DNA from 4 places in the Sphingobacterium sp. E70 genome. Region 2 is predicted to be linked to each of the others. Evidence: riboswitches for the same ligand, from Rfam matches in the RefSeq annotation. Region 2 holds a riboswitch; each other region holds the start of a gene.
What was found. Region 2 has a riboswitch for thiamine pyrophosphate ahead of thiM (hydroxyethylthiazole kinase). Riboswitches for the same ligand answer to the same signal wherever they lie in the genome.
Positions count from the first base shown of each region.

Region 1: it holds a riboswitch for thiamine pyrophosphate, as region 2 does, so the genes downstream of both, pnuC (nicotinamide riboside transporter PnuC) here and thiM (hydroxyethylthiazole kinase) in region 2, are expected to answer to the same signal.
Region 3: it holds a riboswitch for thiamine pyrophosphate, as region 2 does, so the genes downstream of both, thiS (sulfur carrier protein ThiS) here and thiM (hydroxyethylthiazole kinase) in region 2, are expected to answer to the same signal.
Region 4: it holds a riboswitch for thiamine pyrophosphate, as region 2 does, so the genes downstream of both, KUH03_RS16160 (carboxypeptidase-like regulatory domain-containing protein) here and thiM (hydroxyethylthiazole kinase) in region 2, are expected to answer to the same signal.

Region 1 covers NZ_CP079104.1:584,426-592,470, reverse strand. Annotated here, with positions in the region: gene KUH03_RS04305 (hypothetical protein) at 1-115, shown strand, start outside; gene KUH03_RS04300 (alkylphosphonate utilization protein) at 271-585, opposite strand; gene KUH03_RS04295 (hypothetical protein) at 569-850, opposite strand; gene KUH03_RS45265 (hypothetical protein) at 1,024-1,233, shown strand; partial or broken gene KUH03_RS48095 (neutral zinc metallopeptidase) at 1,142-1,890, shown strand; gene KUH03_RS45250 (hypothetical protein) at 1,964-2,176, opposite strand; gene KUH03_RS04285 (acyl transferase) at 2,173-2,943, opposite strand; partial or broken gene fabG (3-oxoacyl-[acyl-carrier-protein] reductase) at 3,115-3,857, opposite strand; partial or broken gene mqo (malate dehydrogenase (quinone)) at 4,225-5,667, shown strand; TPP riboswitch at 5,679-5,821, shown strand; gene pnuC (nicotinamide riboside transporter PnuC) at 5,944-6,339, shown strand; gene KUH03_RS45235 (nicotinamide mononucleotide transporter) at 6,336-6,665, shown strand; gene KUH03_RS04265 (hypothetical protein) at 6,684-7,160, shown strand; gene KUH03_RS04260 (hypothetical protein) at 7,246-7,569, shown strand; tRNA gene KUH03_RS04255 (tRNA-Arg) at 7,687-7,758, opposite strand.
Region 2 covers NZ_CP079104.1:4,860,506-4,868,550, forward strand. Annotated here, with positions in the region: gene thiD (bifunctional hydroxymethylpyrimidine kinase/phosphomethylpyrimidine kinase) at 1-8, opposite strand, end outside; partial or broken gene thiE (thiamine phosphate synthase) at 5-635, opposite strand; gene KUH03_RS34755 (hypothetical protein) at 625-762, opposite strand; gene thiM (hydroxyethylthiazole kinase) at 866-1,426, opposite strand; TPP riboswitch at 1,506-1,597, opposite strand; gene KUH03_RS34770 (VanW family protein) at 2,001-2,417, opposite strand; gene KUH03_RS34775 (hypothetical protein) at 2,511-3,242, opposite strand; gene KUH03_RS34780 (hypothetical protein) at 3,284-3,826, opposite strand; gene KUH03_RS34785 (dienelactone hydrolase family protein) at 3,959-4,552, opposite strand; gene KUH03_RS34790 (hypothetical protein) at 4,528-4,701, opposite strand; gene KUH03_RS34795 (NAD(P)-dependent oxidoreductase) at 4,803-5,651, opposite strand; gene KUH03_RS34800 (Crp/Fnr family transcriptional regulator) at 5,805-6,125, opposite strand; gene KUH03_RS34805 (hypothetical protein) at 6,128-6,430, opposite strand; gene KUH03_RS34810 (carboxypeptidase-like regulatory domain-containing protein) at 6,836-7,417, shown strand; gene KUH03_RS34815 (hypothetical protein) at 7,414-7,953, shown strand; partial or broken gene KUH03_RS34820 (TonB-dependent receptor domain-containing protein) at 7,965-8,045, shown strand, end outside.
Region 3 covers NZ_CP079104.1:5,296,677-5,304,721, forward strand. Annotated here, with positions in the region: gene KUH03_RS47325 (radical SAM protein) at 1-72, opposite strand, end outside; partial or broken gene KUH03_RS37935 (thiazole synthase) at 82-779, opposite strand; gene thiE (thiamine phosphate synthase) at 848-1,543, opposite strand; gene KUH03_RS37945 (thiamine phosphate synthase) at 1,576-2,043, opposite strand; gene thiC (phosphomethylpyrimidine synthase ThiC) at 2,040-3,854, opposite strand; gene thiS (sulfur carrier protein ThiS) at 3,902-4,108, opposite strand; TPP riboswitch at 4,169-4,263, opposite strand; gene KUH03_RS37960 (hypothetical protein) at 4,499-5,050, shown strand; gene KUH03_RS37965 (family 78 glycoside hydrolase catalytic domain) at 5,023-5,910, shown strand; gene KUH03_RS37970 (hypothetical protein) at 5,958-6,914, shown strand; gene KUH03_RS37975 (alpha-L-rhamnosidase C-terminal domain-containing protein) at 6,908-7,135, shown strand; gene KUH03_RS37980 (hypothetical protein) at 7,322-7,561, opposite strand; gene KUH03_RS37985 (hypothetical protein) at 7,558-7,875, opposite strand.
Region 4 covers NZ_CP079104.1:2,265,450-2,273,494, forward strand. Annotated here, with positions in the region: gene KUH03_RS16135 (lipopolysaccharide biosynthesis protein) at 1-426, opposite strand, end outside; gene KUH03_RS16140 (lipopolysaccharide biosynthesis protein) at 450-1,271, opposite strand; gene KUH03_RS16145 (acylphosphatase) at 1,271-1,555, opposite strand; gene KUH03_RS16150 (amidohydrolase family protein) at 1,593-2,006, opposite strand; gene KUH03_RS16155 (amidohydrolase family protein) at 1,997-2,644, opposite strand; TPP riboswitch at 2,997-3,122, shown strand; gene KUH03_RS16160 (carboxypeptidase-like regulatory domain-containing protein) at 3,177-3,608, shown strand; gene KUH03_RS16165 (Plug domain-containing protein) at 3,542-4,156, shown strand; gene KUH03_RS16170 (hypothetical protein) at 4,153-4,413, shown strand; gene KUH03_RS16175 (TonB-dependent receptor domain-containing protein) at 4,509-4,985, shown strand; gene KUH03_RS16180 (TonB-dependent receptor domain-containing protein) at 4,960-5,631, shown strand; partial or broken gene dtd (D-aminoacyl-tRNA deacylase) at 5,768-6,224, shown strand; gene KUH03_RS16190 (nucleotide pyrophosphohydrolase) at 6,243-6,563, shown strand; gene KUH03_RS46010 (hypothetical protein) at 6,636-6,821, shown strand; partial or broken gene ggt (gamma-glutamyltransferase) at 6,835-8,045, shown strand, end outside.

The sequences.
Region 1 (8,045 bases), 2.0 Mb from region 2:
ACAGATGAAGAACTTGCTTCGTAAAGGTACATCCTACACAAAAAATAATGTGGTCCTGTTGACGCATGATAATATGTACCAAACGAAAAAGGACAGAAATTACTGTCAGATTTAATAGATAGTCTTAAACAACATCCGAACTATCGCTTTGAGTTTATGCGCAATTATCCACAATAGGGAATTTACACAATCTATATAATTTAGCCCTAAATCAGTAGTATAAGATTACTGGTTTAGGGCTAAATTTTTATAGCGGAAGAATTCCTCTCCTTAGTTTTGTTTGCGTAGATATTTTGTCAATATGACAATTGTCTGGCCTTCAATTTTCCCTTCGATCTGCTCAATATTATCAGCTACTAATCGGATATTTTTAACCACGGTACCTAGGGTTGCTTTGAGTGAAGAGCCTTTTACATCCAGTGTTTTTGTCAGCACAACAGTATCGCCTTCTAATAATCGCTGTCCGATGCTATCTTCATGAAAAGAAACGTAACCGTCGTTTTCATGATCTCCGGTTTTCTTTGCCTCCGCTAATGTTTCATCATCAAGGTAGAGGATATCGAGTGCTTCAAGCCCAGCCTTCATTTTTCAGACGATTTAACATGCGCCAGCAGACAATCTGAACAGCAGGGATTTCTGACCACATGGCATTTGGCAGAAATTTCCAGTCTTCGGGATTTAATTGCTCTGTTTTGTTGAGCTGGTTGGCCAATGTTGCTGAAATCAGTAGGGTGTTATCCAAAGTTGAACTGGTTTCCGGAGGTAATGTATAGGTTATTAAGTCCGTTACAGTGTCTGTCAGCTCACATTTTCCGCCAGCTCGCGCTAGTAATTGTTCTTCTAATTTCATATCTGTTTCTATAAAAGCCCAAAAATAAGAATATAAATTGTAGTAAGTTGTCGTTGCTAAAATAAAGCTGGTCTTTCTCTAAAAAAAAATAGGATGAGCTGTTATATTGGTACTGAATTTGTACGCTAACGAAGTTGGAAAAGATTATTAACTGAAATAAATATACAAATCATATGAAATGGCAAGGAGGTAAACAAAGTGGCAATTTTGAGGATCGTAGAGGTATGTCCGGTGGTGGAAAGCTAGCATTGGGAGGTATAGGGGATCATCGTCTTGGTTATTGGTTTTCTGATGGGTGGCGATCCCATGCAGTTGTTGCAACAGGCGCAAAATATGGGTGGGCAAACGGAGCAGTCTGGGCAACCGCGCGAACTAAATCCTGAGGAAAAGAGGTTGACTGAGTTTTCGTTGACTGTACTTCAGAGTACAGAAGATGTCTGGGCTAAGCTATTTAAAGAGCAAATGCAGCAAAATTATACGCCAACTACCCTGGTTTTTTATGATGGTGGTACGCAGACAGACGGTTGTGGGATGGGACAGGCTTCGTATGGGCCATTTTATTGCCCTGGAGATCAGAAAATCTATTTGGACCTGACCTTTAACCGCGAACTTTCCGATAAATTTGGTGCCAAGGGGAATTTGCCATGGCTTATGTTATTGCACACGAGGTAGGGCATCATATTCAACAGCTGGTCGGATTATTACCCAAAACCAACCAGGCCCGTGGGAAACTGAGTGAACGTGAAAACAACAAGATTTCGGTCATGACTGAACTTCAAGCCGATTTCTATGCCGGTGTGTGGGCGCATTACCTCAATGAATACACGGATATAAAAATAGATTATAACGATATCGTGGATGGTATGAAAGCCGCGGAAGCGGTAGGGGATGATAAATTGCAGACGGCTGCGCAAGGCTATGCTGTTCCAGAATCTTTTACACATGGAACCTCAGCGCAACGAATGACTTGGTTTAAAAAAGGATATGACTCAGGAGACATGCGCGCTGGAAATACGTTTGAAGATCCAAGTCTGAGATAGTAAGAACAGATTCCATAAGTGCTACCAACTGTGGTATAGTAAAGATAAGCCCTATAAATTTTTATGGGGCTTTTTATTGAACCAATAAATTACAGCCTCGAATATCGCTTTGGTCAAAACGCCCCAGTATCTCAAATGAACCATCCTGATACACTTTTCCGAGATCCTGTGTTGCTATAAATGAACACGAGTAGCGGTTGGCTAAGTCGATGACATTAATGCCTCCGGTTCTGTCGGCGGAAATTAAACTCAACGGGTCATTTGTATCACGAATTAATACTTTCATCCATTTGGGCAAATGGAAAATCCCTTGACCCGAAGAGTACCCTGTGACAATAATTCGGTCATACCATATTCTGAGTGTATCCCACTGACCTTAAAAGCATCCTCAAGCAGTTGGTGAATTTCCTGTTTCACCATTTCTTTGCGTTTACCTTTCATTCCGCCAGTTTCCATGATAATCAGTTCCGGAAATTCAAAAGCATATTGCTCAATGAAATCAAGCAAGGCATAGGTGACACCAAAAAGGATGGTTTTAGTTCCGTTATCTTTTAATTGGACAAGTGTATCGTATAGCTCCTGATGATTGTAGAGGAAATAATTACTCTCTGTTTGTTTACTCTGTTTCATCAAATCATCGATCATGTAGATCAGGGACGAACCATTTCTTTCCAGATAGGAGGGGAGTAGGGCCAAAACAGCGATATCCGTAATCGGTCCATAGAAATCTTCGAATATACGTCGAAAAGTGTGCTCATAGATGGACACATCGGCAACAAGATGTTTGGATGTGACCATGCCTGTTGTGCCTGAGCTTGAAAACACAATTTGGGGAGCCATTCCGGCAGCCAGAACTTTTTGTGTTTTGAAAAATTCTATCGGCAGGAAGGGGATGTCCGTATAATGCTTGACTTGATTTTTTTCTTTACCTATCAGCGAAACATAGTCTCGGTAAACCTGACAATGCTGCAGTTGGAAGTGATAAGTTTCTAAACAATGTTGATTAAAGTCGTCCTCTGTTTGAATTGCAAAAAAATCCGTCCAATTCGTCATAGCATTTAAATTTTGATGGACAAAATTAGCTAAAATTTAGAAATATTGGGTAGCAAAGCCAAAGCTGGAGAGTCGGAATAATGTAAAAGCGTCTGCGGGCGAATTTTGGTATTCGGAATAATTATAGAAAAACACTGGTGTCGACTTTAGGACACCAGTATTTGATATATTTTACAACATACCACCATCAACAGGAAGAACCTGTCCAGTGACGTATGCGGATAAATCAGATGCAAGGTAAAGACAGGCATTGGCTACATCTTCTGGAGATCCAGCACGTTTCAAAGGAATTCCAGCTTCCCATGTCGCGATCACTTTAGGATCCAATATATCTGTCATTTCTGTACGGATAAATCCAGGAGCAACAACGTTTGCACGGATGTTACGTGAACCCAATTCTTTAGCAACGGATTTGGTGAATCCTATGATACCAGCTTTGGAAGCGGCATAATTTGATTGACCAGCATTCCCTTGACGCCAACAACGGATGACATATTGATGAAAGAACCTTTACGGTTTTTCATCATTATTTTTGAAGCAGCTTTTGTAACATTAAATACGGATTTCAAGTTGACGTTTAAGACGTCATCCCAGTTTTCTTCCGTCATACGCATGAGCAGACCATCTTTTGTGATGCCAGCATTATTGACTACGATATCCAGGCTTCCAAAATCTGCAACGATTGCATTGATTAATTGTTCTGCTTCTTCAAATTTCGAAGCATCAGAACGGTAGCCGATTACTTTTGTTCCGTAGGCTTGAAGCTCTTTTTCCAGCGCTTGTCCCTTTTCTACAGACGAAAGGTAAGTGAAAGCAACATTGGCGCCGTGTTGTGCAAACACTTCCGCAATTTTTCTTCCAATTCCTTTTGATGCTCCAGTTACCAAAGCAATTTTTCCTTCAAGTAGTTTCATATAAGAGTGTAATGTTATTCGTTGATGTTTTTGCAAAAATGTTAAAACTATATTATAACACAAAATCTTTCGATAAATAACGATTCAAAAAGCAATGGGCCTTTGTCTTATTTGGGACTATTTACTGCCGTATCGATGAACGATATCCCATGTATGGCCTTAGAAAACTGGAAAAAGTGGAATTTCAATTATGCTTAGGATTATTTTAATAAATCAATGGTATTTTTGAATAAGTGTTTCTAAAAAGTACAGTTTTTTGACAAAAGACTTGGGGTTTACCAAAACTATATTAAATTTGCATCAATCACAAAAACATGAGCAAAAATCAAATAAAGAAGTTGACGTTGTTCTAATCGGCGCCGGGATTATGAGTGCTACTTTGGGTACTCTAATCAATGAATTAAGCCCAGACGTTAATATTGAAATTCTCGAGCGTTTGGATGTTGTGGCGGCTGAGTTCTGACGCTTGGAATAATGCTGGTACAGGTCACTCGGCCTTGTGCGAATTGAATTATACACCGGAACAAAAAGATGGTTCCGTAAAAGTTGATAAAGCTGTTAAAATTGCTGAGCAATTTGAAGTTTCTAAGCAGTTTTGGTCGTACTTGGTTGATAAGGGTATTATTGCCCAACCAGAGAACTTTATCCGCAGCATTCCCCATATGAGTGCGGTTTTTGGTGAAAAAGATGTGAAATTCCTGAAGACAAGATGGGAAACAATGAACACCCAGACCTTGTTCAAAGGCATGGAATATACCGAAGATGCAACGCTATTGAAGTCATGGATTCCTTTGATGATGGAAGGGCGGGATGCAAGTGAGAAAATTGCTGCAACCAAGATGGACTTAGGTACCGATGTGAATTTCGGTTCATTGACACGTGATTTGATTAATAACCTAGCAAACAAAGAAAATATTTCAATTTCCTTAAACCACGAAGTTGTTGATATCGATCGTGAAGACGATGGCCGTTGGGAAATCGAAGTGAAAGATCTGAAAACGGGGATAAAGAGGAGCTAAAAGCGAAGTTTGTTTTTATCGGTGCTGGAGGTCACTCCTTGTTATTGCTGGAGAAATCTGGTATTCCAGAAGCAAAAGGTTACGGTGGATTCCCTGTAGGAGGACAATGGTTGAGATGCGTAAACGAAGAAATTATCAATACGCACCATGCTAAAGTCTATGGTAAAGCATCTGTTGGCGCGCCACCGATGTCTGTACCGCACTTAGATACCCGTTATATCGATGGAAAACAAGCCTTACTTTTCGGTCCGTATGCTGGTTTCTCAACCAAATTCTTGAAGCAAGGTTCTTATTTTGATTTGCCTGCATCGATCAAATTATCCAATATCCGTCCGATGTTATCGGCAGGACTTGACAATTTGCCGTTGACGAAGTATCTGATTACGGAAGTGATGAAATCTCCTAAAGATAAATTGGAATCGCTGAAACAATTTATGCCAACAGCTAAATTGGAAGATTGGGTTATTGAGAAAGCCGGTCAACGTGTTCAGGTGATTAAAAAGGATGAGAAGAAAGGTGGAATTTTGGAGTTTGGTACAGAAGTGGTTTCAAGTGCAGACGGTTCTATCGCCGCGCTATTGGGAGCTTCTCCAGGTGCATCAACTTCGGTGGCAATCATGATCAGTCTATTGAAGAAATGTTTCCCTGAGCGTGCTAAATCAGATGAATACCGCAAGAAACTACGCGAGATGATTCCTTCTCATGGCAAATCGTTAAATGATGATGCTGAGCTTTGTAGAGAGACGCGTATCCGTACGCATAAAGCGTTGAAATTGATTGATATAGATTAATTTCAATAAACAATATACTTATGGGGTGCTCGGAAATGACAATGTCATCTGGGCTGAGATTATACCCAATAAAAGCGATTGTACGACCTTGTGCAATCGCTTTTATATACCTGATCCGGATAATGCTGGCGTAGGGATTTTAATTTCAATAAAAACATCCGTTTTTTCCGCTCATAAGTTTATTATGTAATTACACGAACTAATAAACAATTGAATGACTTCTGATACAATTTTCGAGGCTTTTATTCAGCAAATGCAGCAAGCCACCATAGCTGAATGGCTGGGGTATGTTTTGGTATCTTGCAGGTTTGGTTTTCAAGGCAAAATAAATCGATCAATTACCTCTTTGGGATAATAGGCATTATCATATCCGTATATGTATTATTCCATGCAAAATTATATGCAGAAATCTTGTTGCATCTCTATTATTTGGTGATGAGCGTCTATGGTTGGATCTATTGGAAATATAGCAGTGATACGATCGTACCGATCAGCCGTAGTACAGCCCGAGATTGGCAGATTGTTGGTTTTATCTGTGTAGTCGGTTTCCTATTGTTCTATTTTGGTCTGGTGCATTTAACTGATTCGGATGTTCCGTTATGGGACTCTTTTGTTTCCTGTACAGCCTGGGCAGGGATGTGGCTGCTGGCAAAGCGTAAACTTGAAAATTGATTTTATTGAACATCAGTAACCTGATGGCAATTCCCTTGCTTATACACAAAGGTCTATTCCTTTATGCTGGTTTAACCTTATTTTTATTTGTGATGGCTTTTAGTGGCTATTTTAATTGGCGGAGAATATTAAGTGATGAAAAAAATATGCAACTGACTGATGCAGCTATTGCTGTTCTAAAAGATCAGCAACAGAAAGCAATTCAGCAAAAGAGTTTGTCTGATGAGCAGCTTGAACTGATATACCTGAACAAGTGGTTTAAAATCTGGGTACCAGAATCTCTGAATGGCTTGGGGCTGGATCTGGTTAGTGGGCTTTCCTGTTGAAGGAGCTAGCCTACTGGGATGGGGATTGGCGTGGACGGTAACTTTATGTGCGGGAGCGAATCTTTTGTTGGTTTTATTGACTCCGAAGTTGGGCAGGATATTTTCACTTCAAAACAGATATGTTTTGGAGGAAGTGGGCAGATTGCAGGCATCGCTGAACGTGAGGGCAAGTCTTATCGCTTGAAAGGGCTTTGGAAATATGCTACTGGAGCACCCCACCTGACACATTTTACCTTGAACGCCTATATTCAGGCGGATGGACAACAACTGTTGGATCAGGATGGAAATCCACTTGTAAAATCTTTCTTTGTCGCGCGTGAATTTGCATTGATTCATTACGATTGGGATACTTTCGGCCTTGAGGCGACAGCATCGCATTCTTTTTCACTAGACAATATATGGGTAGACGACAACCAGTCTTTTTTATTGATGCCTCAAAAAGTACACGACCTGAGCTGCTCTATCAATATCCTTTTATGCCATTTGCGGAGTTGACCTTATTGGTGAATTTTATGGGGATGTACGATCGGTTTTTGGATCTGATCGAGAAGTTATTTGTATTGAAGTCCAATCAGGGGAAATGGGAGCAAAAGAAAGTAAAGCTGCTTTCCGGAAATTGGATGAAATGCAGCAGGACTATACAGCTAGGGAAAATAGTATTCTGGAGCTTGCGACTCGTTCTTGGGAAAATCTCAAAAATAAGGTTGATAATACCTCATTATATGAGCGTATAGCGATAGAAAGTAGAGACTTTGTGGAGATTATTTTGTTCAATGTCATTAAACTCTATCCCCATACGGGGATTTCGGGCGCAGCCGCTGACAATGAAATCAATATTTTGTTTCGAATATATTTACGGCATCTCAGCATAAATTACTGCAAAAGAATTTGTCCTAAACGTTAGGCTGGATCTGGATCTGCAGTAGAATTTTAACTGGAGATTTCTGACAATTTTGGAGTTATAATTGTTAAATAAAAAAGACGATCAATTGATCGTCTTTTTTTATTGTTAAATAGGAAGTGTCCCCGACGAGATTCGAACTCATATCGTCAGAACCGGAATCTGAAATTCTATCCATTGAACTACGGGGACGTGTCGCAAAGATATACTATTTTCTAGATCTTACAAATAATCTTTGCTATAAAATTTAAACTTTTGAACTGGGAATTTACGATGTACATCTCTAGTGGTTTTTGACCTCCCTGCTTTTATAATTTGCGTCATTCCGCTTTTCTGCGCTAACTTTTTGTCTATAAGCGATATGTATTCAAGTGAGCCCTTGTTGTATACTACGATGTTTATTCGCTGGCTTTATTCTGAACTCAAATTCCTTTTGGGATTCAAACTGAAATAAATAAATCGAATCTTGTTTCAGCAAA
Region 2 (8,045 bases):
ATGTTCATGTTAATAATTCCTTTAATTGAGCGCTACGCTCTCTTGGATTTTTACTTTGGCAAATTGCTGATACGACTGCAATGGAATCTGCGCCAGACAGCCAGGCACTTGCACTGGTATCCAGGTTCATACCTCCGATGGCGATCAAGGGCTTTTCAGTTAGATTACGTAACTCAGCCAATCCACTGATTCCCCAGGTTGTAATGGTGTCTGTTTTGTTTTTGTTGGAAAGATTGGGCTGACACCAAGGTGGTCTACAGCGGCCATCTGTTTGCTGTCAAGTTGTGTCCGATCTTCAAGCGACCAGCCAATTTGAAGACGATGTCCGTATTTTTCCCTTATTGCTATAGGTTGACGATCATTTTGTCCGACATGCACCCCCAGGCCTCGATTTCAATCGCAATATCCACGGCATCATTGATGACCAATGGGATTCCGTAGCGATCGGTAAGCTGTTTTAGCTTCTTGGCTTTTTCCAGAAACCCTGTCGGCGTTTCGTTCTTTTCGCGTAACTGAATAATATCCACACCGCCGATTATGGCTTCTTCGGCAACGTGGAGCCAAGATTGTGGGTAGCAGTCCTGTTCGGAGATAACCAGATACAAGGGGTAAGGAAATAGGGGATTAATTGCCATAATGCTTCAAGTTGAGATGCATCCGGATACGCTCTTCATTCAGCAGATAGAGCTCATCATAGAGGTTCATCTGTAAGGAACCCGGACCAGAGGATCGCGTTGTTGCCAGTTCACCTGCTAAGCTCAAAGGGAGACACCGGCGGTCGCTGCTTCAAAAGGATGGTCTGTGACTGCTAAAAATGCACCGATGAGTGCAGTTGCGCTACAGCCAAGTCCGGTAACCTGGGGCATCAGGGGTGCCCATTGTGTACCTCTGCGGTATGCTGTTCGGACAGGATATAGTCTACCTTTCCGGAGATGCAGATGATAGATCCCAATTGTTCTTGTAATGCTTTACCAAAGCCGATAGCAGCTTTGCTGTCTGCGGTGCTGTCTACTCCTTTGGTATTGACCTGGTTGAAATTGTAAAGGCTCATGATCTCTGATGCATTTCCCCGTATCACAGTGGGCTTTAATTCCAGGAGATTTGCCAATAAGTCATTGCGAAAAGCGGATATTCCCGCACCCACAGGATCCAATACCCAAGGGCGGCCAATGTTATTGGCGTGTTCTGCTGCTACAAGCATGGACTCGGCAGTAAGTTCACTCAATGTGCCGATGTTAAGTACCAACGACTGGGCAAGATCAACAACCTCGCGTACTTCGGATGGACTGTGAACCATGACTGGGGAAGCTCCAAGAGCAAGGAGTGCATTGGCGGTGCTATTCATCACTACCAAATTCGTAATATTATGTACAAGTGGTTTTTGTCGTCTGACCTGTGCTAACAGATCGATAATTAAATCTTCCATTCCTTTTTGTTCGCTATGTTTGTACGTGGCTTTGTCAGGAAGAAATGAGACAGATGGGCTGTCCGGTATATTGTAATATACGTAAGCGGTTGCTTTTCCCTACGCCGGTATAAACCGAATCAGGTTCGAAGGGACTATCTCAATTCTATACAGAATACCCCAAAGCCATATCAAATTTAGACAAAAAAAAGGACTTTTTATAACCCCTGTTTTATTCGGTCCGTGAATGGTAAAAATGACAGCGAGCGATTTGACAGACATTTTCAGTATTAGATGGGAAATAGATTGAACCGACAACGAGTAGAGGATGATGTCAAAATGATCTCGTGCAGCTAAGCTGCTTGTTAAGAATTTATATTGTCTTCAGCTGGCAATTCCGTGTAGTCAGGAGGGGTATAAGTGACGCGGGCAAAATTTTTCGTCAGGAGTTCCGTATCAACAACCTTTCCACCCTGAAATTTTAGGAATTTTTCCCGCCAGATTTCATTTTTTCGATAGAATTGATCTCCTATTTTAAGGAATTGATGCTCCTTTTCAATGACGTGATAGGCAAAATCGAGCTCCTGATCGATCCTCAGTTCACCTTCAAGACATTTTTCGGTAAACCAGAGATTAATCTGAAACGTATAGGGGTATTGTTGGTAAACTGATAGTCACGATAGTTGTAAAATACCGTTGCACCACTTCCGAAAGGTAATACACGCCCATCATCGGGAAACGGATCAAAAGAATGGTGATAACGCTCTGTGACTGTCAGCGGGCTATGGATAACAAGCCAATGGATCAGGTTGGAAATCTGGCAGATTCCACCGCCTATACCTGCCCGTGCTTCGCCAAAAGATAATTCCATCCCCGGAAGATAGCCTTTCTTCTGTGTGGGCTGGCCGACCAGTCTACAGAATGAAAAGGTTTCACCGGGCTGGATCAGTACACCATTGATCTGCTTTGCTGCAATCTTTAGATTGGTCACTTTATTGATCTGCAGCTGCATATTGTTTTCTCCCAGCTTCTTTAATAAAACAGACTGGTGTTTTTGATGCGGTACTGCAGCGCTGTTGTAGACTTGGTTTTTGTGTACTTTTTATTATCCAGTAACCAAATGGCTTTTCTTTGTGTCCTTCTTGCCCAGACAGCGAGAAAATACAGTAAAGGGTGGCGTTGACTTATTAATTTCCGTTTTTTCACTAATGACAAATGATGGTTTATTGCTTGCTTCTATTTCAGTTTGCGCGTTTGAATTATTGAGAATTGGAGGAACTTTCCTTTTTTGTATTGTTTTAGAGGTAATTTTATCCTGTTTGTCAAATACAGTGCTCTCGTATTGGTGGTCGCCCAGGTCCTTTGAGACTATTTTCAATTCCAATGTACCATCACGATAAAACAGATAGGTGCTTTCGTTGTCTTGCACAGCTATTTTGGATTCGGCAGTGAGCTTCCCTGTTGGGTCAAATACCTGCCACGAAGAGAAATTGTCTGCTTTTTGGGTATCATAATAATACAGTGTACGTTTTTCGATAGCGTCATTTAGCCCTGAAACTTCCTCAATAAGCTGCCCATTTTCATTGTAACGGTGGTCGACCCAATGCATCCGTTGGTAAACGAAATGAATGGACTCCTCCCGGATCAATTGATATTGATCATTTAAATGCTGGATGGAGACGGTTCGCCGCTCAGGATCGGTAATGAGAATAGCATGCGGTAAGTATTGATAAATTGTACTAGAGGACCATTTGCTGTTTTGAAGCTGTTGTATCGAATCGATTAATCCCCATTTGTTGTAAAAATATTTGGTGTAATAGTTGACCCCATTAGCCAAATTGTTTGCCGAGAGTTCTTTGCCTCGCTGATAAACGGTTGTTATAATGCCGCTGGGTTTTTCGAGGTTCTCCCCTGTAAAAGTCTGCGAAATATAAGTTCCGTCATATTTGCCTTTTTCTGCGTGGAGTAGATCGGAAGACTGGGGCGGGAAATGACGGCCTCAGCATATTGCCTGGATGGTTTAAACGGAATAGCTGCTATGGAATCGAAGAATAGTTTCGCATCGTATTTAAGCGCTTTTTGAGCTGTACTTGTCTGCTTATTATTTGTCATTATTGGCTTTGCGGCCTGTAGATAGCTTTGACTGTCATAGATCACTTTTGGTCTGCTCTGGCCATCAAACAGGATCATGGCATTTCGTTGTTTGAGGGTCGGTACATCCACTGTCCACTTACGCTTGTTGACAACAAAAGTAAATTTTTGGGCATCTGTTTTTGAGACCAGGAGTTTGGTGGTACTATAGGGAACCTGTCTAATAATTTCATTTGCCTTTTGATCATGGAGACGCATCGCGAAATCCGTTGATTTATCGGATTCATTGGTAACGAACAAGATCGCTTGGGTAGGTGCCCCGATTTCCATTGATTTTATCGTTTGGGATCGTGCCACAGTCGTACAAAACAAGAGTACCAATAACTGGAAAATAATGGGATGGGGCGCTATTGATCTGGAATGACAGTTCATTTGAATAGGGAAGCTTTGGCTTTATATGCTTTAGTTTAGTACTTCTTTTAGGAATAGTAAAGTATGCTCCCAAGCACGTTTGGCCATGACAGGATTATATTCAGGTGATTCCGGATTGGTAAAGGTATGGCCAGAATTGGCATAGGTAATGATCTGCCAGTCCGCTTTTCCTTCATTAAGTTCCTTGACTAACCCATCATAATCTTCTTTTGATACACTTTTGTCAGCGGCGGGATGTTCAACCAATACTTTCACATTGATCGCTGCATTAGGTCTGTCGGCTGATTTGGAGAGTCCACCATGAATACTGACCACTCCTGCCACAGGAAAACCAGCGCGTGCTGTTTCCAGTGCTCCGGTTCCGCCAAAACAGTAACCGATTACTGCAATTTTTTCGGAATCAGCTCCAGCTTCCTTCAATTGTTTCAGAGCAGCCGCAATGCGCTGCTGATAGGCCTTGTAGTCTGCTTTATAATGGCTGGCGATTTTCGAAGCCGCTGTATTGTCGGCGGGGATATTTCCTTCACCATAGATATCGGCAATGAAAGCAATATAACCTTCTTTTTCAAGTTGCAATGCGGCTTGTTTCGCCTCGTTATCTATGCCTTTCCATGCGGGTAAAATAAGGACCGCAGGCCCTTTTTGTTGGCGTTGGACGTGATAAGTCCGTTCAGTTGCTGTGTTCCGTCTTTGTAGGATACTTGTTTTAACTCCTGTGCTTTCATACCCATGGTAACCATAGTTAATAGAAAAAATGTCAAAGCTGTTTTCATCTGTTCTTAATTTTTTTAGCCGTCAGATGGCCTGTGTGATTAAAGATAATACCGCTGTTTCCGGTGAAAATCCTTCGTGTGCTTGATAAACAAATTTAGGCTCAGGAAGGTTTTATTGATTCAATAATTCCGATCACATCCAATTGTCCCAAACCGCTGTCATGCGCCTTTTGATAGGTGTCGAGCAAGGTGCCAAGAAGGGGATAGGAGGCTCCCGCCTGTTGTGCCAACCGGATATCTTTTAACATCAGATCCAGCGCAAATGCTGCGGTATAATTTCCTTCAACGAGCAAAGGTGTTTTTACTTTTGTTGCTCCGCTACCACTGGCACTATCGTTGATAATCTCTAGCATTTCACTACGTTCAATCCCTAATTGATCAGAGAATAAGATGGTTTCGGCCAAACCTTGATAGATGATTGATAGAAAATAATTTATGGCTAGTTTGGCGGCAATACCTTTGCCACTTTCACCAAGATGTTTAATGGATTTTCCCATCTTCTCAAGGTAAGGTCTGGCACGTTCAAGGTCGGTCTGTTCTCCGCCGACCATAATGATCAATGTACCTTCGGCAGCAGGTTTGGTACTTCCAGCGACCGGAGCATCCAGAAATGCGGCACCTTTCGCTTTTAGCTTATTGGCAAGATTGATACTCACATCTTGAGCGATGGTACTCATATCCACAAATAATTTTCCGCTGATAGGCTGTTCAAGAATTTTACCGTAAACCTCCTCGACGGCGGTATCGTTTGTCAGCATGGTGAAAACCACATCACTGGACCCGATCAGATCTGTGACTTCACTATAAACAGTTGATTGTGCTGCAAAGTCTGTTGTTCTGGCGATGTTTCTGTTGTAAACGGCAAGCGGAAATCCTGCTTTTTCAAGGTTTTTTGCCATGGGATTCCCCATATTTCCTAATCCTATAAATCCTATGTTTTCTGTTTTCATATTAAATTGTGTCATGTGAATCGAACATTCAGCTCACAATAAAGGTACAAATGTTTTTGGATCTATAGGGCGTAAAGCTAGGACAACAATAGGAGGTATTTAAATTCGATAGTATAAGCTCCATATCCGTTTGATATGAATTTATTTCTGCTGTTAAATCAATACTCTGATCTCATTCCTGAGCAGTACAATCTTATCTTCATTTTCCAATTTTTTTAAGATCCGAGAGACGACAACACGGGAAGTGTTCAGATCGGATGCAATATCTTGATGGGTGAGGGTTAGAATCCGGTCGTTGGTAAGATTTACTTTAGCTTTTAGGTAATTGAGGATACGTTCTTCCATATTGGAGAATGCAAGATTATCTACAGCCTGGAGCATTTCATTCATCCGGCTGGCATAACTCGATATAATGAAATTCCGCCAGGAAGGGTACTTTCCCATCCAGTCATTGACCTGTTCATTGGGGATCATGGCTACGGTTGTATCCTTTTCAGCCCGAGCCCGAATTTCACTTTTTTATTTCCCAGACAACAGGCGATAGACATAGTACAGGTCTGTCCCTGTTCAAGATAATAGAGTAAGAGTTCTCCTCTGGCTTCATCCTCGCGGACGACTTTGATCGCTCCCGCTAACAATAAGGGCATTGCGCTGATGTATTGATCGGTATCGATGATGAGGTCGCCTTCACGGAAAGTTTTGATGCGAGCATTCTTTATAATTTCTTCAATCAATGCAGGTTCAAGAACACCTGCGTAAGCTTGTTCAATGGACAACATAGTTTTTTATTAGTACTTAAATATAGCCATTTTGATCTTAGGGATGCTGTGTTTGATTAAAAACGCTAAGACCTTATGCTCCGCTGTAATAATAAAGGATGTCTCAGGTAGATATCCGGATAAAAAACAGAAATAAAAGAATGTGTTGACTTATTCAAAGGAGACAAAATTTTATTCTAACTACTTTTGATATATTTTCATTAAAACAATGTTTTTGTTGTATTCCTATTAACGGGCTTAATTTTGACTTGCTGTTTTGATTCTAAAATCAAGCTTAATCTATGGAAGATTAAAATTTGAAGTTAATATAAACGGACTGTTTACAGTTGTGCTAGTGTTAAAATTAGTTAAAAAGACAATCAATTCCTAATTTTGCGGCACAAAAACAAAACAATCACATCTAAGATGAAAAAGTCTTTACTTTTTTTTGCACTTGTTTTTGCTAGCTATGGCGCGGTTCATGCACAAACGGCAAATACTAGTTCGGTTTCAGGAGTTGTAAAAGAGGCTACTGGACAAACAGTTAAAGGAGCAACCATTAAAATTACCCACATCCCAAGTGGACAAGTTGTAAGCGGCTCAGCTGATGCTCAAGGAAAATTTCAAATTTCAAATCTTCAAGAGGGAGGTCCCTACAAAGTTGAAGTGACCTACATTGGTGAAAAACCAGTTGTCATTGAAAACATCATGTTGAAATCGGGCGAATCGTTGAATATTAATCCGACTTTTTCGGAGGGTACTTCAACGGATTTAGATGAGGTTGTTGTTGTTGGTCATGGTGTTATTGATATTGCTGCTGGGAGAAAAACGCCTATCGCAGTTTCAACGATTAATAGACTTGAAATTGAAGAAAAAGTAGGTGCGCAAGATATCACGTCAACTTTGGCGAATACGCCATCAGTTTACATTACAGGGCAGGCGAAAGGTTTTGGTGAATCTTCAATGACTACACGTGGTTTTGACCAATCAATACAGCATTTTTATTGAATGGTCAGCCGGTGAATGGAATGGATAATGGCCGTGTATATTGGTCTAACTGGTCTGGCCTTACAGATATTGCTTCTTTGGTACAGATCCAACGTGGTTTGGGTTCTTCCAAACTAGCGATTTCATCTGTAGGGGGAACAATCAACTTTGTAACCAAGTCCACAGATATGAAAGAAGGCGGTTTTGTGCGGACGACAGTCGGTAATGATATGTTGATGAAAGGAACTGTAGGCTATAGTACTGGAATGATGAAAAACGGTTTTGCTGTTTCAGCAATGTTTACGCATTGGTCCGGTGATGGATATGTGAATGGTACGCAAGGGCAGGGACAAAATTATTTCTTGTCTGTGGGTTATAAAGCGAGCGATAAGCATAACTTTAACTTAATGGTTACTGGTGCTCCACAATGGCATAATCAAGGTTTCACTTCAACATTGGACAACTACTTGAAAAATGGAAGAAGATACAATAGTAATGTCGAGACAGTTAATGGTACCGAAGTTAACTACCGTAAAATTACTACCATAAACCGGTAGCCAATTTCAACTGGGACTGGACTATTGATGATAAATCTTCATTATCTACCGTTGTTTATGCTTCAGTAGCGAGTGGTGGTGGTCAAACCAAG
Region 3 (8,045 bases), 440 kb from region 2:
CGAGGCGCCATAGATCTTTGTTTGAACTTCTTCCCAGTTGTATTGGTCAAGTATCTCTTTAAAATCGTTCATGGCGCTATATCAATCGAATAAAAATGAGGTTAACGGACTCGAACTGATCGCTCGGGAACTGATAGGGCCCAAACCAGCTTCATAAGCTTTACGTCCCGCAATGACGGCTTCTTTAAAAGCTTCTGCCATGTACAGCGGATTATTGGAAACGGCAATTGCAGTATTGACCAATACGGCGTCAGCACCAATTTCCATGGCCTTAGCGGCGTCCGAAGGGGCGCCAATTCCAGCGTCAACAACTACCGGTACATTGCTTTCTTCGATAATGATCTCCAGGAAGTCCAATGTACGGAGCCCCTTGTTGCTGCCAATGGGCGCCCCAAAGGCATAACGACAGCTGTTCCGGCATTTTCCAGTCGTTTGCAGAGCACAGGATCTGCATGGATATAGGGCATGACAACAAACCCCAATTTTGCCAGTTCTTCTGTTGCCCGTAATGTTTCAATCGGGTCAGGTAATAGGTAGCGTGGATCAGGATGGATTTCCAGTTTGACCCAGTTTGTTTCAAGAGCCTCTCGGGCAAGTTGGGCCGCCAAAACGGCTTCTTCTGCTGTTCTTGCTCCCGAAGTATTGGGAAGTAGATCTATTGTCGTTAGATCAATTGCAGCGATTAATTCGTCATGTGCAGCAAGCTGGTCAATCCGCTTGAGTGCAACAGTAACCAGCTGCGAACCAGAAGCCTGAATGGCCGCACTCATTTCGTTCAGATTGCCAAATTTGCCTGTCCCCATAAATAATCTGGACGCAAAGCTGCGATCGGCTATTTGTAATATGCTCATGGTAAAAGATTTTTAATGGATGAAATAATGTTTGGTGTCTGGGTGATCAATCCTGATACCGCTACACCATAAACTCCTGTCTGCAACAGATTTTGAATGTCTTCAAGACTGCTGATTCCACCGATGGCGAAAATCGGAACAGGAGGGAGTCCCTGCTGATTGATTTGGTTGATGATATTTTCATATCCCGCTAGGCCTAATAATGGACTGAGCTTTTGTTTTGTATCAGTATGTCTATAGGGGCCGAGTCCGATGTAATCACATTGTTCTGCTATTCGGCCTTGCACATCTTCCAGGCTATTTGCGGTACCGCCAATAATTTTGGATGGCCCCAATAGCCGACGTGCATCGGCGATAGCACAATCCGTTAGTCCAAGATGTACACCATCGACATCCAGTTCCTTGGCAAGTTTCACATGGTCATTGATGATGCATTTGGCTCCGAATTGTTCACAGATCTGTTTTATCTGCTGTGCAAGCCGAATGAAATCTTGCTCGTCAGCTTGTTTCCACCTTATTTGGACCCAGTTGGCGCCAGCATCCAATGCCTTTAGGATGTTGTTCTTCTGTTCTGTCCGTGTCAGTCCCTGCGAGATATACTGTAGTCTTTCGAGCATAGTTGATGTTTGCATGTAATAAAATGTTGAATAGGGTTGGGGCTTGCCATAAAGCGCCAAGTAAAGCGATTCCATCTGCTCCAGCTTCCATTGAAAGCAGGCAGTTCTCAGCTTTTATCCCCCAGACCGATTAAATGAACATCAAAATTGGAACGGAACTGTAATTGATCCAGTACAGCATTGTGCTGCCCATAGCCTGCTTTGGAAATGCTTGGAAATAATGGACTTAAAAAGGCATAATTCCAGCATTTGTCCAGCGTATTGAACTGATTGATATGATGGACTGATGTCGAGCAGATACAGTTGGTCAGCTGCGGATCAAAAATGCCGTTTCGCCGATGATGTTCATTTAAATGAATTCTGTTAATATGAAGTGCATTTGACAGCTGCGGATGAGAATGCAGAACCAGTCTATCGTGATATGTTGCATCTATTGATGCTACATATCGCTGCATTTGTTCATCTGAAAAATGATATTTTCGCAAGTGCAAAAGATCAAGCCCCTGTTCAAACAGTGCATGTATGGTCTGAAGTTCTGAAGTGAATTCTTCCGCTGCTGTCAATGCAATGATCATAAATAGATTTCCTTTCCTTGGGCGATGAATTCCTGTGATTTTTCAAGCATACCCTGTGCTGCGCTATCCCTGATTTCCTGTGTAATTTTCATGGAGCAGAATTTTGGGCCACACATCGAACAGAAATGTGCTACTTTGGCAGCGTCTGCAGGTAAAGTTTCGTCGTGGTATTCACGGGCAGTGTCTGGATCCAATGACAAGTTGAACTGATCCTCCCAGCGGAATTCAAATCTCGCCTTACTCAGGGCGTTGTCGCGATACTGTGCCCCAGGATGTCCTTTGGCTAGGTCTGCAGCATGCGCAGCCGGTTTGTAGGTGATGACACCATCTTTCACATCTTTTTTATTGGGCAGTCCGAGGTGTTCTTTTGGTGTTACATAACAGAGCATGGCACAGCCATACCAGCCGATCATTGCCGCACCAATGGCAGAAGTAATGTGGTCATAACCCGGAGCAATGTCGGTTGTCAGTGGACCGAGGGTATAAAATGGAGCCTCGTCACAACATTCCAGCTGTTTTTCCATGTTCTCTTTGATAAGCTGCATCGGAACGTGGCCCGGTCCTTCGATCATCACTTGTACATCATGCTTCCAGGCAATCTTGGTTAACTCACCCAAAGTTTCCAGCTCTGCAAATTGTGCGGCGTCATTGGCATCGGCAATTGCGCCGGGGCGCAACCCATCACCAAGCGAAAAAGCAACATCATACTGTTTCATGATCTGACAGATCTCTTCAAAATGGGTATAAAGGAAGTTTTCCTGATGATGGAAAAGACACCATTTAGCCATGATGGATCCACCTCTTGACACGATCCCTGTCACCCGCTGTGCTGTTAAATGGATATAACGCAATAGAACCCCAGCATGTATTGTGAAGTAGGATACACCCTGTTCGGCCTGCTCGATCAGGGTATCCCGAAAAATTTCCCAGGTGAGATCTTCGGCAACACCTTTGACCTTTTCCAGCGCTTGATAGATCGGGACAGTACCTATTGGAACAGGTGAATTGCGGATAATCCATTCGCGGGTTTCGTGGATATTTTTGCCTGTAGACAGGTCCATAATTGTGTCGGCACCCCAGCGGCAGGCCCAAACGGCCTTTTCAACCTCTTCTTCGATACTTGAACTCACTGCACTATTACCGATATTGGCATTGATCTTTACCAGAAAATTGCGACCGATAATCATCGGCTCACTTTCCGGATGATTGATATTATTAGGGATAATTGCCCTACCAGCGGCGATCTCCTCACGGACAAACTCTGGTGTAATATATTTTCCGACAGTTCGGGCACCGAAATTTTCGCCCGGATGCTGATGATCCATGCCCGGTGTACTATCAGCAAGTTGCTCTATCCGTTGGTTTTCACGAATGGCAACATACTCCATCTCTGGTGTAATGATCCCCTTTCTGGCATAATGTAATTGCGTCACATTTTTACCCGGTGCAGCAACTTTAGGTTTATGGCTGTAAGCAAACCGAAGTTCGTCCAATGTGGTATCTGCCAGACGTTTTTGACCATATTGCGAACTGATCCCTTCAAGCTGTATGACATCCTCGCGGTCCAGGATCCACTGATCACGAAGACGGGGAAGTCCTTTACGGATGTCAATCTCTTGTGTCCCATCTGTATAGGGACCAGAGGTGTCATAAATACTGATGGGCGGGTTGACCTCGATCTGTCCATTACTCAATTTGGTCGGACTCAATGAAATCTGACGCATGGCCACCTTGATAGGGAAGAGTGTACCAGGAACAAAGATTTTGGTTGAATTTGGAAAAGGGGTTTGTGTGATTTTTTCTGCTGTCATGTTAATGGGGAATTAGGTATATTGAATTGATTCTGCTCCATACGAGATTATCCGCCTTGTGTAGCGGTTATGAGTAGGATATGATCATTGGGTTGTAAAACTGTTGCGGTCCAGTTGTCTTTTGGAACAACGCAGTTGTTGAGGGCCACGGCAATACCTTGGGTTTTACCGGATAATTCCGTCTGTAAAAGTTCGGCCAAAGAGCCCGGTGCGGGGTCGAAAAATCGGATTTGATGATTGATTGTTAGTTCCATTCCTTTTATTTTTTTGGTAAAACTTTAGGAATGGCAACAACAAGATACAGTAATGTATCTGGAAGATAGCTTACTTTTCCCTACGCCAGTATGATCTGGATCAGGTTATAAGGGTAAAATCTCAGCCCGCATATGCAGACACCCTAAAGTCGGGACTAATATAGGATTATTTTGATGAATAATCCAAAACATTGCTATTAATTTTCATCGGCAGGATAACAGGACAGTACAGTTTAATTATCTTGATAATAATTGATATATTCGTTTTTGAATCAACTAAAACAATTTAACACTTTTTGTATTCCTGTTGAGTGTGTGCATTGTCACCCAGGAAAGAACCTAAATGCTATGCTAGGAAATACAGAAAGCTGAACGAAGTATAAACTAAACATGCGGAAAATTTTACTGATGACGATGCTGTGTGTAAGCTCGATACTGTATGCACAAAAACAAAAAGAATGTCTGCCAATTGAATTGAACTGTGAACATCTTGTGAATCCGCTGGGTGTGGATAAATCAAATCCCCGCTTAAGCTGGCGACTGACCGATAAGCGACAGGGAGCGAAGCAATCTGCTTATCAAATCTTGGTAAGCAGTGATTCACTTGCATTGGTAAAAAATAAAGCTAATAGCTGGAATAGCGGAAAGCGACTGAGTTCGGCGATGTTGATTCATTATGACGGTATTAGCTTGAAACGGCAGACAAAATACTATTGGAAAGTGCGTGTCTGGGACAAAAATGCGAGTGAAAGTACATCTTCCATCGCTTCATTTGAGACTGGTATGATGGGGATGGAGAACTGGAGGGGAAATGGATCAGTGATAATCAGGATATTCACGAGCAGGCGGCACCGTATTTCAGAAGAGCATTTAAAACGACCAAGCCGATTAAGTCTGCCCGTGCCTATATTGCTGTGGCGGGACTTTACGAGCTTTCAATAAATGGCAAAAAAATAGGTGACCATCGTCTGGATCCGATGTATACCCGATTTGATAGACGTACCCTCTATGTGGTGGAGGATGTGACCCGTCAGATCCAGCAGGGAAACAATGCCATTGCTGTCGTATTGGGAAATGGTTGGTATAATCATCAACCATTAGCGGTATGGAATTTTGATAAAGCCCCTTGGCGTAATCGTCCCACATTTTGCTTGAACCTGCGCATTGTCTATCAGGATGGCAGTGAGGAGACGTTAACTACAGACCAACAATGGAAGACGGCGGCGGGACCTATCCGTTATAATAATATCTACACCGGCGAACATTATGATGCCCGTCTGGAGATGCCGGGATGGGATACTCCACAGTTTGACGATTCACAGTGGCATGCCATTCAGTATCGGAACCCACCTTCTACTAATATTGTTTCCCAACAGATGGTGCCCATCCGCCTGGTTCGATCGTATTCGCCGAAATCAATGAAAAAGATGGATGAGAAAACCTACATCTTTGATATGGGACAGAATATGGCCGGTGTGACAAAGATCAAGATTGGTGGTAAGGCAGGGACGGTGATCAAAATCAAGCATGGCGAACGATTGCAGGCAAATGGACGCTTGGATCTGTCCAATATTGATGTATATTATCGTGGGAATAAAGAACTGGAACCCTTTCAAACCGACATCTTGACGTTGAGTGGTAGGAAAGAGGATGAATTTATGGCGAAATTTGGCTATAAAGGCTTTCGCTATGTCGAAGTGAGCAGCAGTGATCCGATTGTATTGGACGAATCCGCTGTTACAGCTTATTTCATGCATAGCGATGTACGTCCAATTGGTCAGCTGAAAACTTCATCCCCTTAATAAACGGTTTATGGGAAGCAACCAACAATGCCTATCTGTCCAACTTAATGGGTTATCCCACAGATTGTCCGCAACGGGAGAAAAATGGCTGGACTGGTGATGGTCATCTCGCAATCGAAACAGCCTATTATAATTTTGACGGCATCACTGTCTATGAAAAGTGGATGGCCGATCATCGGGACGAACAGCAGGAAAACGGAGTGTTGCCTGATATCATACCAACAGGAGGTTGGGGCTATGGTACCGCAAATGGCTTGGACTGGACAAGCACCATTGCCATTATTCCTTGGCAAACTTATCTGTTTTACGGAGATGCCAGCTTGCTAGCTGAATGTTATGACAATATTAAACGTTATGTGGATTACGTGGATGGAATCAGTCCCAATGGCTTGACAACCTTCGGTAGGGGAGATTGGGTGCCGGTCAAATCGCAGTCTAATCTCGAACTTACCTCATCTGTTTATTTTTATGTTGATGCGACAATTTTGGCCTCTGCCGCAAAAATGTTTGGAAAAACAGCTGATCAGCAGAAATACGAAATGTTAAGCAAGAAGATCAAAGATGCCATCAATGCGAAGTTTTTGGATCGTTCAAAAGGGATCTATAGCACGGGGACGCAGACAGAGTTGAGTGTGCCTTTATATTGGGGCGTGGTACCGGAAGCGATGAAAGCCAAAGTTGCAGCCAATTTAAATAATAGGGTAGAAGCGACCAATTTTCACTTAGATGTTGGCGTATTGGGGGCAAAAGCACTTTTGAATGCGCTCAAAGATAACGGCTATGGTGAGACAGCCTATAAAGTTGCGGTACAGGATACCTATCCCTCCTGGGGCTGGTGGATTGTCAATGGGGCGACAACATTGCTGGAAAACTGGGATCTGAAAGCAACAAGAGATATCTCTGATAATCACATGATGTTTGGTGAGATTGGAGGCTGGTTTTTAAATCCATTGGGGGTATCTTGCCTGATCCAACACAAGCTGGCTTCAAACATGTATTGTTAAAGCCTATTTTCCCGAAGGAGCTCAAGGAGTCTTCGATTTCTTATCAGTCTTCCTATGGCAATATCCTGTCCAGCTGGAAGGTAAAGGGGAACAAGATTGAATATACCGTGGAGATACCGGCAAATGCCACGGCAACGTTTTATCCGCCTGAGAATATCCGCAATAGCAATGTTGTCCAATTGGAAGCGGGGAAATATCAAATGGATCTGGAATTGAAATAAAATAACGCGCAATATAGGCTTTGGACGAGCTAAAGACTTCGTACCAACTTCGTACCAACTTCTGCTTTACATCGGGAGCTGCGCGATATTTCATCGGTTTCTCCGGCTATTTTTCCCGATGAAATACCGAAGACAATCCGAAGCGAATTGCTGAAACGGTGGGAGTTGGTACGAAGAAAGAGGAGCCTAAGGAAGAAGAATATACAAACCTGCGATGGTACTTATAGGAATGGTTAAATTATCATAGCCATCTTTGCTCAGTGCTTCAGCGAGTGTAGCCATGAGCGCAATCGAGGTTATTATGCTGAGTTCCTGAAAGCCGAGATTCGAGCCGTGGGCGTATTTCCAGACCAAAAAGGCTACAATAATAGCACTGATAAAGAAAACAATAGATCCTGTCAAGGTCTTTTTTGCGCCAAGGATCATATAAGGCCATAGGGGCCATTTTTGCCAGATAATGCGGCCATAGGATCACAGATAGCTAAGGTAGCCAAAGGTAGATAATAGAAAATGTAGCGATCATCCAGATAAGCCTGAGTTACAAAACAAAGATAGACTGCGGCAGGATAAGCTAGACTACCCGCAGATTTTCGGTCAATTGCATGAATAGATTGTAATAAATTAAATTTTAGGGACAGGACCAAAATCACTGCAAATAACCCACAAAGCAGTAATACGGACCAATGAATCGCAAGTAAAATAGGGAATAACAGTGAAATAATGCCCGTGCCTATATGCACGAGTTTTCTCGTGAATTCGACTCTAATCTTAAAACGATGGTATAAAATTTCAGAAAGGGCAAATAGCAGCAATCAGAAAACAGGTGGATAGGAGCCGGAGGTTGGGTTTTGAATTTAGCAACGAACTTCAAGTGATAGTGGGAGGTTGCAACGACCAGCAGGTGGAAGAA
Region 4 (8,045 bases), 2.6 Mb from region 2:
TACTACTGTTGTTGATAAAACAGCACCAACATAGGAATAAGTTGGGATAAGCCACACATTTAGCATAATTGTAATTAGCGCTCCTATGCCCGAAATATAAATAGCGTAACGTGTTTGATCCGTCAACTTATACCAAATCGATAAATTCATATATATTCCTAGTAGCACATAATTGAATAAAAGAATTGGGACAATTTTAAGCCCAGTCCAGTATGTTGCGACCTCTTTTTCATTACCCTTGATAAAATATTTCAGCCAATCCAGATTGACTGTCAATCCAACCATTGCGATAACCATAAGGATAACAAAATACTCCATGATTAGTGCATAGGTTTTCGATGCGTTCTGGTTTTTTGAATATGAAAAGAAGAAAGGTTCTGCCCCTAGTCTAAAAGCTGTAACAAATAAGCTTAAAAATACGGCCAATTTAGCAACTGCACCATATATACCTAAATCATCTTTCCCCGCCTCCCTGGTACCAATTTCAGAAAGAACATTTTGTCTAGATTCTCATTAATAATAAATGAAATATTAGCGACTAGAATTGGGAAGCTATACTTCAACATTTCATTCATTAATCTTTTATCTAGGCTGAATCGGAAAGTTAACAATTCCGGCAGTAATAGAATTAATGTAACAATACTTGCGAAAAGATTGGAAATAAAGACATAACCTATCCAACCTTCTTTGAACCATGTTCCAGCAAAATCAGCCCAAAAAGTATATTTATGTACCCAATCCGGCAAGAACAAAATAAAGAACAAATTTGAAATCACGGTAATACCAATATTGACAAATTTCAGCGCACTATACTTATAAGGTCTCCCCTCGGCACGCAATTTTGTAAATGGTATGACAGCAAGCGCATCCGCAACGAGAATAAATGCGAAGTATTTAATATATTGCTCATAAAGAGACACATCTCCACCATCCGCGAACCACGAAGCAATGGGTCTTGTGAAAACAAATACAGACAACAGTAATAATCCGGCGGTAATTAAAGTAATAAAGAAGCTATTATTGTAAACTTTATTCTTATTCTGTGGTTCAACTTTCTGTAAATACCGGAAATAAGTTGTCTCCATTCCAAATGCTAGAATAGCATTCAGCATGGACATCCACGCATAAAAATTAGAATAAATTCCATAAATCGCTGCATCTTTGAATTTACGGAGATAGAGCGGTGTCATCAGGAATCCTATCATTCTTGAAACGATAGTAGTCACACCATAGATAACGGTATCGCTGAGAAATTTCTTTATTGTTGACACTAGGCTTGGGATTGGACTCTTTTAATCACTTCAAAATTAGAAAAGCCCTTCAGCTCGCCTTCCTCAACTTCAACAGCTTCAACAGTTGCATCCTCTGGACCTTCCTGGCAGAAGTCCATCATTGAATCGAGTGCAAAATCGTCACCTTCAGCTTCAATATAGACAGATCCATCTTTTTGATTGACAACAAAGCCTTTTACACCAACCTGATCTGCAACAGCTTTGGCCGTCAATCGAAAAGACTCCTGTACTTTACCCCTTATTGAAATATTCAAATGTTTCATAAGAGCAAAAGTACAGAAGTTTTTGTGGAATTAAATACTATGCTAAACGTTTGATTTTAACTTTATCTGTCAAACGCATGTGTTCCATACCTTGGAGCAAAACAACTCCCGGCTTTTTACCTACTTCCAGAGATCCATATTTATCTTGGATATTCAACGCAACAGCCCCGTTGATTGTAGCCCATTGAATGGTTTGCAAGAAATCCAAATCTTCGAAATGTTCATGCAATGCTTTCAACTCTTCCAATACTGAAAGCGTATCGTTCGATGCCAAACTATCCGTTCCGATAACTAAGGGTTGTCCAGCATTTATAAAATTATGAATCTTAGGTAAAGCACCCTCGATATATAAATTTGCTTTCGGACACAAACACCACACAACATCCCGATCCATACGCTCCACAAAATCCAAATCTTTTAATGAAGTATACGTATTATGAACTAACAACAACTTATTCGGATAAGGCAAATAAGGTAAATAAGACTGGATCGAATTCCGGGCCTGCGCTTTAATAGAATCTGCATTTTTCCCGATACTCTTATAGAAGTCCAGGAACTCACCTGTCTTGTATCTAAACAATTTATTCTCTTCATCACTCTCCTGATTATGAATACTAATGATGTTCGTCTCAGGGACAGCTTTTTTGAATTTTTGAAAAGAGCTTTTGAACAGGAATAAGGTGCATGTGGTGTAATCGACACATGGCCATTTCTGAATTCTTGCGTCAACGATTTTGCTTCTTTTAATTTAAAATCAGCTTCCTCAGGTTCAACACCAATGACTTCCACAAACGTATGATAAAGTATTTGCGATTCCTCTTTCAGTGTAGAAGAGTTATCTGTATTCGCATGATCGCCCACAGCTACAATACCATTTTCATACATCTCTTTATCCGCCTTTGCCATTGCATCATCCATTTTCTTCATTGAAGCACTACGTGAAGTCATCACCTGACTCAAGAAATTCGGCAGACCGGTACCTTTGGGTACTACACCTTTCATATGTGACAATTCAAGATGGCAATGGGCGTTGATAAAACCTGGAATAATAACGCCATCATACCTTTCGATCTTGACCTTATCATTCAAAGTAAACGATGCGGGTTCGTAAATACCCTGAATTACCCCTCTTCATCTACCGCTACAATACCATCTTTTATTGGCATCGAAGTGATCGGTAGAATATAATTTGCGCTTAAATATTTTAACATTTTATCTCCTCACTCTCAAATTAGTAATTAAAAATTTTTGACCGATATGAATACATACTAACAGTAGAAAACTCTATGCCAAGGTACCTAAAAAGAACAATAAATACCAAAAACAAGCCTAAACGTAAAACTTTAAACCATAAGGAAATTTTAACAAATTTTTAACTAGCTTGGCTTTTTGTCAAAAACACATCATGTTATACCATTCCGATTTTAATGTATATATTCGCACCATCGAATAGGGGTGCCTTGTTTTGTCAAAAACACAAATAAGGGCTGAGATTATACCCAACAGATTAAGTTCTGTGCACCTGATCCAGGTAATGCTGGCGGAGGGAGAGGTTAGTTAAATAGAACGATCATAGTGACCCCTTTCTATGATTTGTTTAACTTAAACAAAATACATCAACATGATCAAATTTTTGATTTGTAGCGCTTTAGCTACTGTTTCTATCCAAATTGCTGTTGCTCAGCACAATTTGACGATTAAGACCGTAGACAAGAACACACAAAGGCCGCTACAAAATGCATCAGTATCCCTGGATGGACAGGCTTCTTTTACAACCAAATCGGACAAAGATGGTCTGATCAAATTGTATAATATCCAGAAAGGGAAGCATTCCGTTCAAGTTTCTTTTATAGGATATCATACTTGGACCCAAAACCTGAACATTGAGCGCGACATGCAATTGACGGTCCAACTTGATCCGAAAACAATTCGTACAGAAGAAGTACTCGTTGTATCTACCAGAGCCAAAAAGAATGCCCCAACAACATTCAAGAATATCTCAAAAGAAGAGATTTCCAGAAACAATCTAGGGCAAGATATCCCTATCTATTGAATCAAACACCTTCTGTCCAGGTCAACTCCGATGCAGGGGCCGGCATAGGATATACAAACATGACCATTCGTGGATCTGACAACCAGCGCATCAACGTAACGCTTAATGGAATCCCACTAAATGATGCTGAAAGCATGGGCTCATTCTTTGTCAATCTTCCTGATTTCGCATCATCTACCGAAAGCATTCAAGTGCAACGAGGGATTGGAACCTCGACAAATGGTGCTGGTTCCTTCGGTGCTTCCTTAAATATTCAATCCAATACCTTAGCCGAAAAACCCTATGTTGAGCTCAATAATTCTTTCGGTTCTTATAATACCTGGAAAAATACCGTAAAGCTCGGAACCGGTTTGATCAACGACAAATTTGCTTTCAATGCGCGGTTATCTAGGATTAGCAGTGACGGTTATATTGAAAGAGCTTCTTCAGATTTACAATCCTTTTATATCGATGGAGGCTACTATGGAAAGAAACATATTTTAAAAGGGATCGTATTTTGGGAAAAGAGAAAACCTACCAGGCCTGGAACGGTGTACCAGAGCCCTTGATTACTGGAGACAGATCCCGTATGGATGATTATGCAGATAATGGTTTATATATATCGGGGACAGAAAAAGACCGTTTTATGAATGCTGGGCGAAACTATAACCTTTATACGTACAAAAACCAAACGGATAACTATACCCAAAAGCATCACCAACTTCATTACACCAATATCCTCAGTGATAAACTCACATTGAATACCGCCTTACATTATACAAGAGGTTATGGCTACTATGAGGAGATGAGACCGGGGATAAATTAAGTAAATATGGACTGCCAGACGTCATTATTGGTCAAGATACCATCAAAAAAACAGATCTAGTCCGTAGAAGATGGTTAGATAATTATTTCTACGGCATGACCTATGCCTTTAATTACAAACCCAACGATCAGCTTGAAATTATATGGGGCGGTGCATACAACCAATATCGAGGAAAGCACTATGGAGAGGTAATCTGGGCTCAATATGCTTCGACAGGATTTATAGACGACAAATATTATTTTGGTAAATCGCAGAAAAATGACTTCAGCAATTTCTTAAAAGTGGATTACAAATTGGATAAATGGATCCTAATGGCTGACGTGCAATACCGAAATGTAGACTACCGCATGTATGGCGATGATGATAAGGTCAAAAATTACAATTACCACCCAAAATTCAATTTTCTAAATCCCAAAGCAGGAGCAACCTACCTGTTAAATGACCATGCAAATATCTATGCTTCTTATGCCTTTGCGCAAAAAGAACCTGTCCGCAAAGATTTCATAGAGAAAAAACAGCAAACTTCCAGATCCAACGCCAGAAAAAATGCAGGATATCGAAATCGGGTATAGATTCAACAACACTAAATTTGAATTTGGATTGAATGGATATGGCATGTTTTATAAAGACCAATTGATCCCAACAGGTGAGATCAGTGATACTGGTTCTCCTATCCGCCAAAATGTGAAAAACAGCTATAGAATCGGGTTGGAATTTGACGGAACCTGGAACATCAGTAAGCAATTGAACTGGAAGGCGACGGCCAGCTTCAGTCAAAACAGAATTAAGAATTTCGAAGAAATTGTGAAAGATATCAATGGTGTCAGCCCCGATACCAAAATTTTCTATTCGAAGACGGACATCGCGCTTTCCCCAGGAACTATACTCTCCAGTAACTTTGCCTACAGTCCTATTGAGGTGCTCACATTTTCTTTGCTATCCAAATATGTTGGACGACAATATCTTGATAATTCATCCGCAAAAGAAAGAAGTATTTCTTCTTATTTTGTCAACAATTTGTTGGCGAATTATAGCTTCACCGCGTTAGGCATCAAAAACATCAATGCAACTTTACAGATCAACAACATCCTGAACGAAAAGTATGAAACCAATGGCTACACCTTTGGTGGGATGGACGGCGATACCCGAAAATATTACAATTTCTACTTCCCACAGGCACCTACAAATTTTATGTTAGGCCTGAATATCAAATTCTAACAATTAAGATCCTGTATATATAAAAGCCACCTTATCTATTTAAGATAAGGTGGCTTTTCATTTTGGCACCAATAAATGCTAGATTGGATCGTGTTTGACGATGGGAATTTTTAACTTTGGTTTTATACTTTTCATTATGCGTGCAGTAATACAACGGGTAAAACATGCTTCCTGTACAGTAGACGAACAGATCACCGGCCAGATTCAAAAAGGTTTAGTGATCCTATTGGGAATAGAAGAAGCCGATACAATTGAAGACTTAAAATGGTTGGGACAAAATTCGTTAACCTACGGATTTTTGAAGATGAGCAGGGACTAATGAATAAATCTATACTGGATATCGGTGGTAATATCTTACTGATTTCTCAGTTCACCTTATTCGCCCAGACAAAAAAGGAAATAGGCCATCATTTATTCGCGCGGCCAAACCTGACACCGCTAAACCGCTGTATGAAGAAATGGCCAAATTGCTTTCTCAACTGATCGATCAGCCTGTTCAGCTCGGCGTATTTGGAGCTGACATGAAAATCAATCTATTGAATGATGGTCCCGTTACCATCATTATGGATACAAAAGATAAGGACAATTTTTAAACTACTTAATCCGAAAAAATGACAATCAAAGAAGCACAAGAAGTAATTGATAAATGGATCAATACAACGGGGATACGCTATTTCAATGAGCTGACAAATACTGCCATGCTTATGGAAGAAGTTGGCGAAGTGGCTCGGATCATGGCCAGACAATACGGTGAACAGTCTTTCAAAAAATCAGATAAAGAGGTTAATCTGGCTGATGAAATGGCCGATGTATTGTTTGTCTTAATGTGTCTTGCAAATCAAACGGGGATCGACCTGACCGAAGCATTGGAAAAGAACCTGCAAAAGAAATCTATCCGGGATGCAGACCGTCATAAAAACAATGAAAATTAAAATAACACCTTTGTGTTTCAGAGGTATACAAGGTTCAATATTAATCTTACGCACAATTTTAGAGCAGATATTATGAATAAACTATTTATTTATTCGCTAATAGGAAGTTTGCTATTCGCTTCATGTTCCAATACCCGCATGCAGCTTGACGCATATAAAACTAACCCCGAGACATTCAACAAAGCGGCAGTGGTAACAGCACACCCAATAGCTTCGGAAGTTGGTGTCATGGTGCTAAAAAAGGGGAAATGCCATTGATGCTGCCGTTGCGGTGCAGTTTGCCCTCGCTGTAGTATATCCAAATGCAGGAAATATTGGTGGCGGTGGTTTTATGCTATATCGCAACAATAAGGGGCAGTACGACGCACTAGACTTTCGGGAAACCGCTCCTAAACAGGCTCATCGGGATATGTACCTGGATGCACAAAAGAATGTTATCCCTGATTTGAGCCTATACAGTGCGCTCGCATCGGGTGTGCCCGGTTCTGTCGCCGGTATTTGGGACGCCCATCAGAAATATGGGAAACTAGCCTGGAAAGAATTGCTCTTACCCGCAATCGAACTTGCGCGAAAAGGTTTCAAGATCAGTGAAAGGCAGGCCCGCGAGTTTGAAAGCCATAAAGAGCGATTTGTGAAGCTGAATCCCACTGGTGCCGCAATTATCAAAAATACAACCTGGAAAACTGGTGACCTATTTGTACAAGAAGATCTAGCTAATACTATCGAAAGAATCGCTAATGAAGGACGTGACGGCTTCTATAAAGGAAAAACCGCCGATCTGCTCATTGCAGAAATGAATAAAGGTAAAGGGATCATTACCCATGAGGATCTAACGAGCTATAAGGCAGTCTGGCGTGCCCCGATTGCATCGAGCTATAGAGGACACAAGGTTGTTTCTATGCCTCCACCATCGAGCGGCGGAACCTCCCTACTGGCCTTATTAAAGTCGGTTGAACAATTCCCACTTCAGCGCTGGGGATTCCAGAGGGACTCCACCATACGTGTCATCGTTGAAGCAGAACGCTATGTGTATGCAAATAGAGCAAAGTATTTAGGAGATCCTGATTTTATCAACGTCCCTGTACAACAACTGATAGATTCCACAACAAATGCCACTAAACTGAATCCGTTTAATTTCCATCAGGCAACATTGAGTAAAAACGTCAATTCAGATGTTATTCCAGGATACGAAAGTGAACAAACAACTCATTTCAATATTGTTGATGAGCAGGGAAATGCAGTTTCTATCACCACCACGCTCAATGATTCTTATGGATCTGGTGTTATCGTAGATGGCGCAGGATTTTTATTAAACAATGAAATGGACGATTTCTCAATAAAGACCGGTGTACCTAATATGTATGGTCTGACAGGAGAAAAGGCAAATGAAATTCAGCCTGGGAAAAGAATGTTGAGTTCAATGACACCTACTATTCTAGAAAAGGATGGTAAACTATTTATGGTGGTGGGGACACCCGGGGA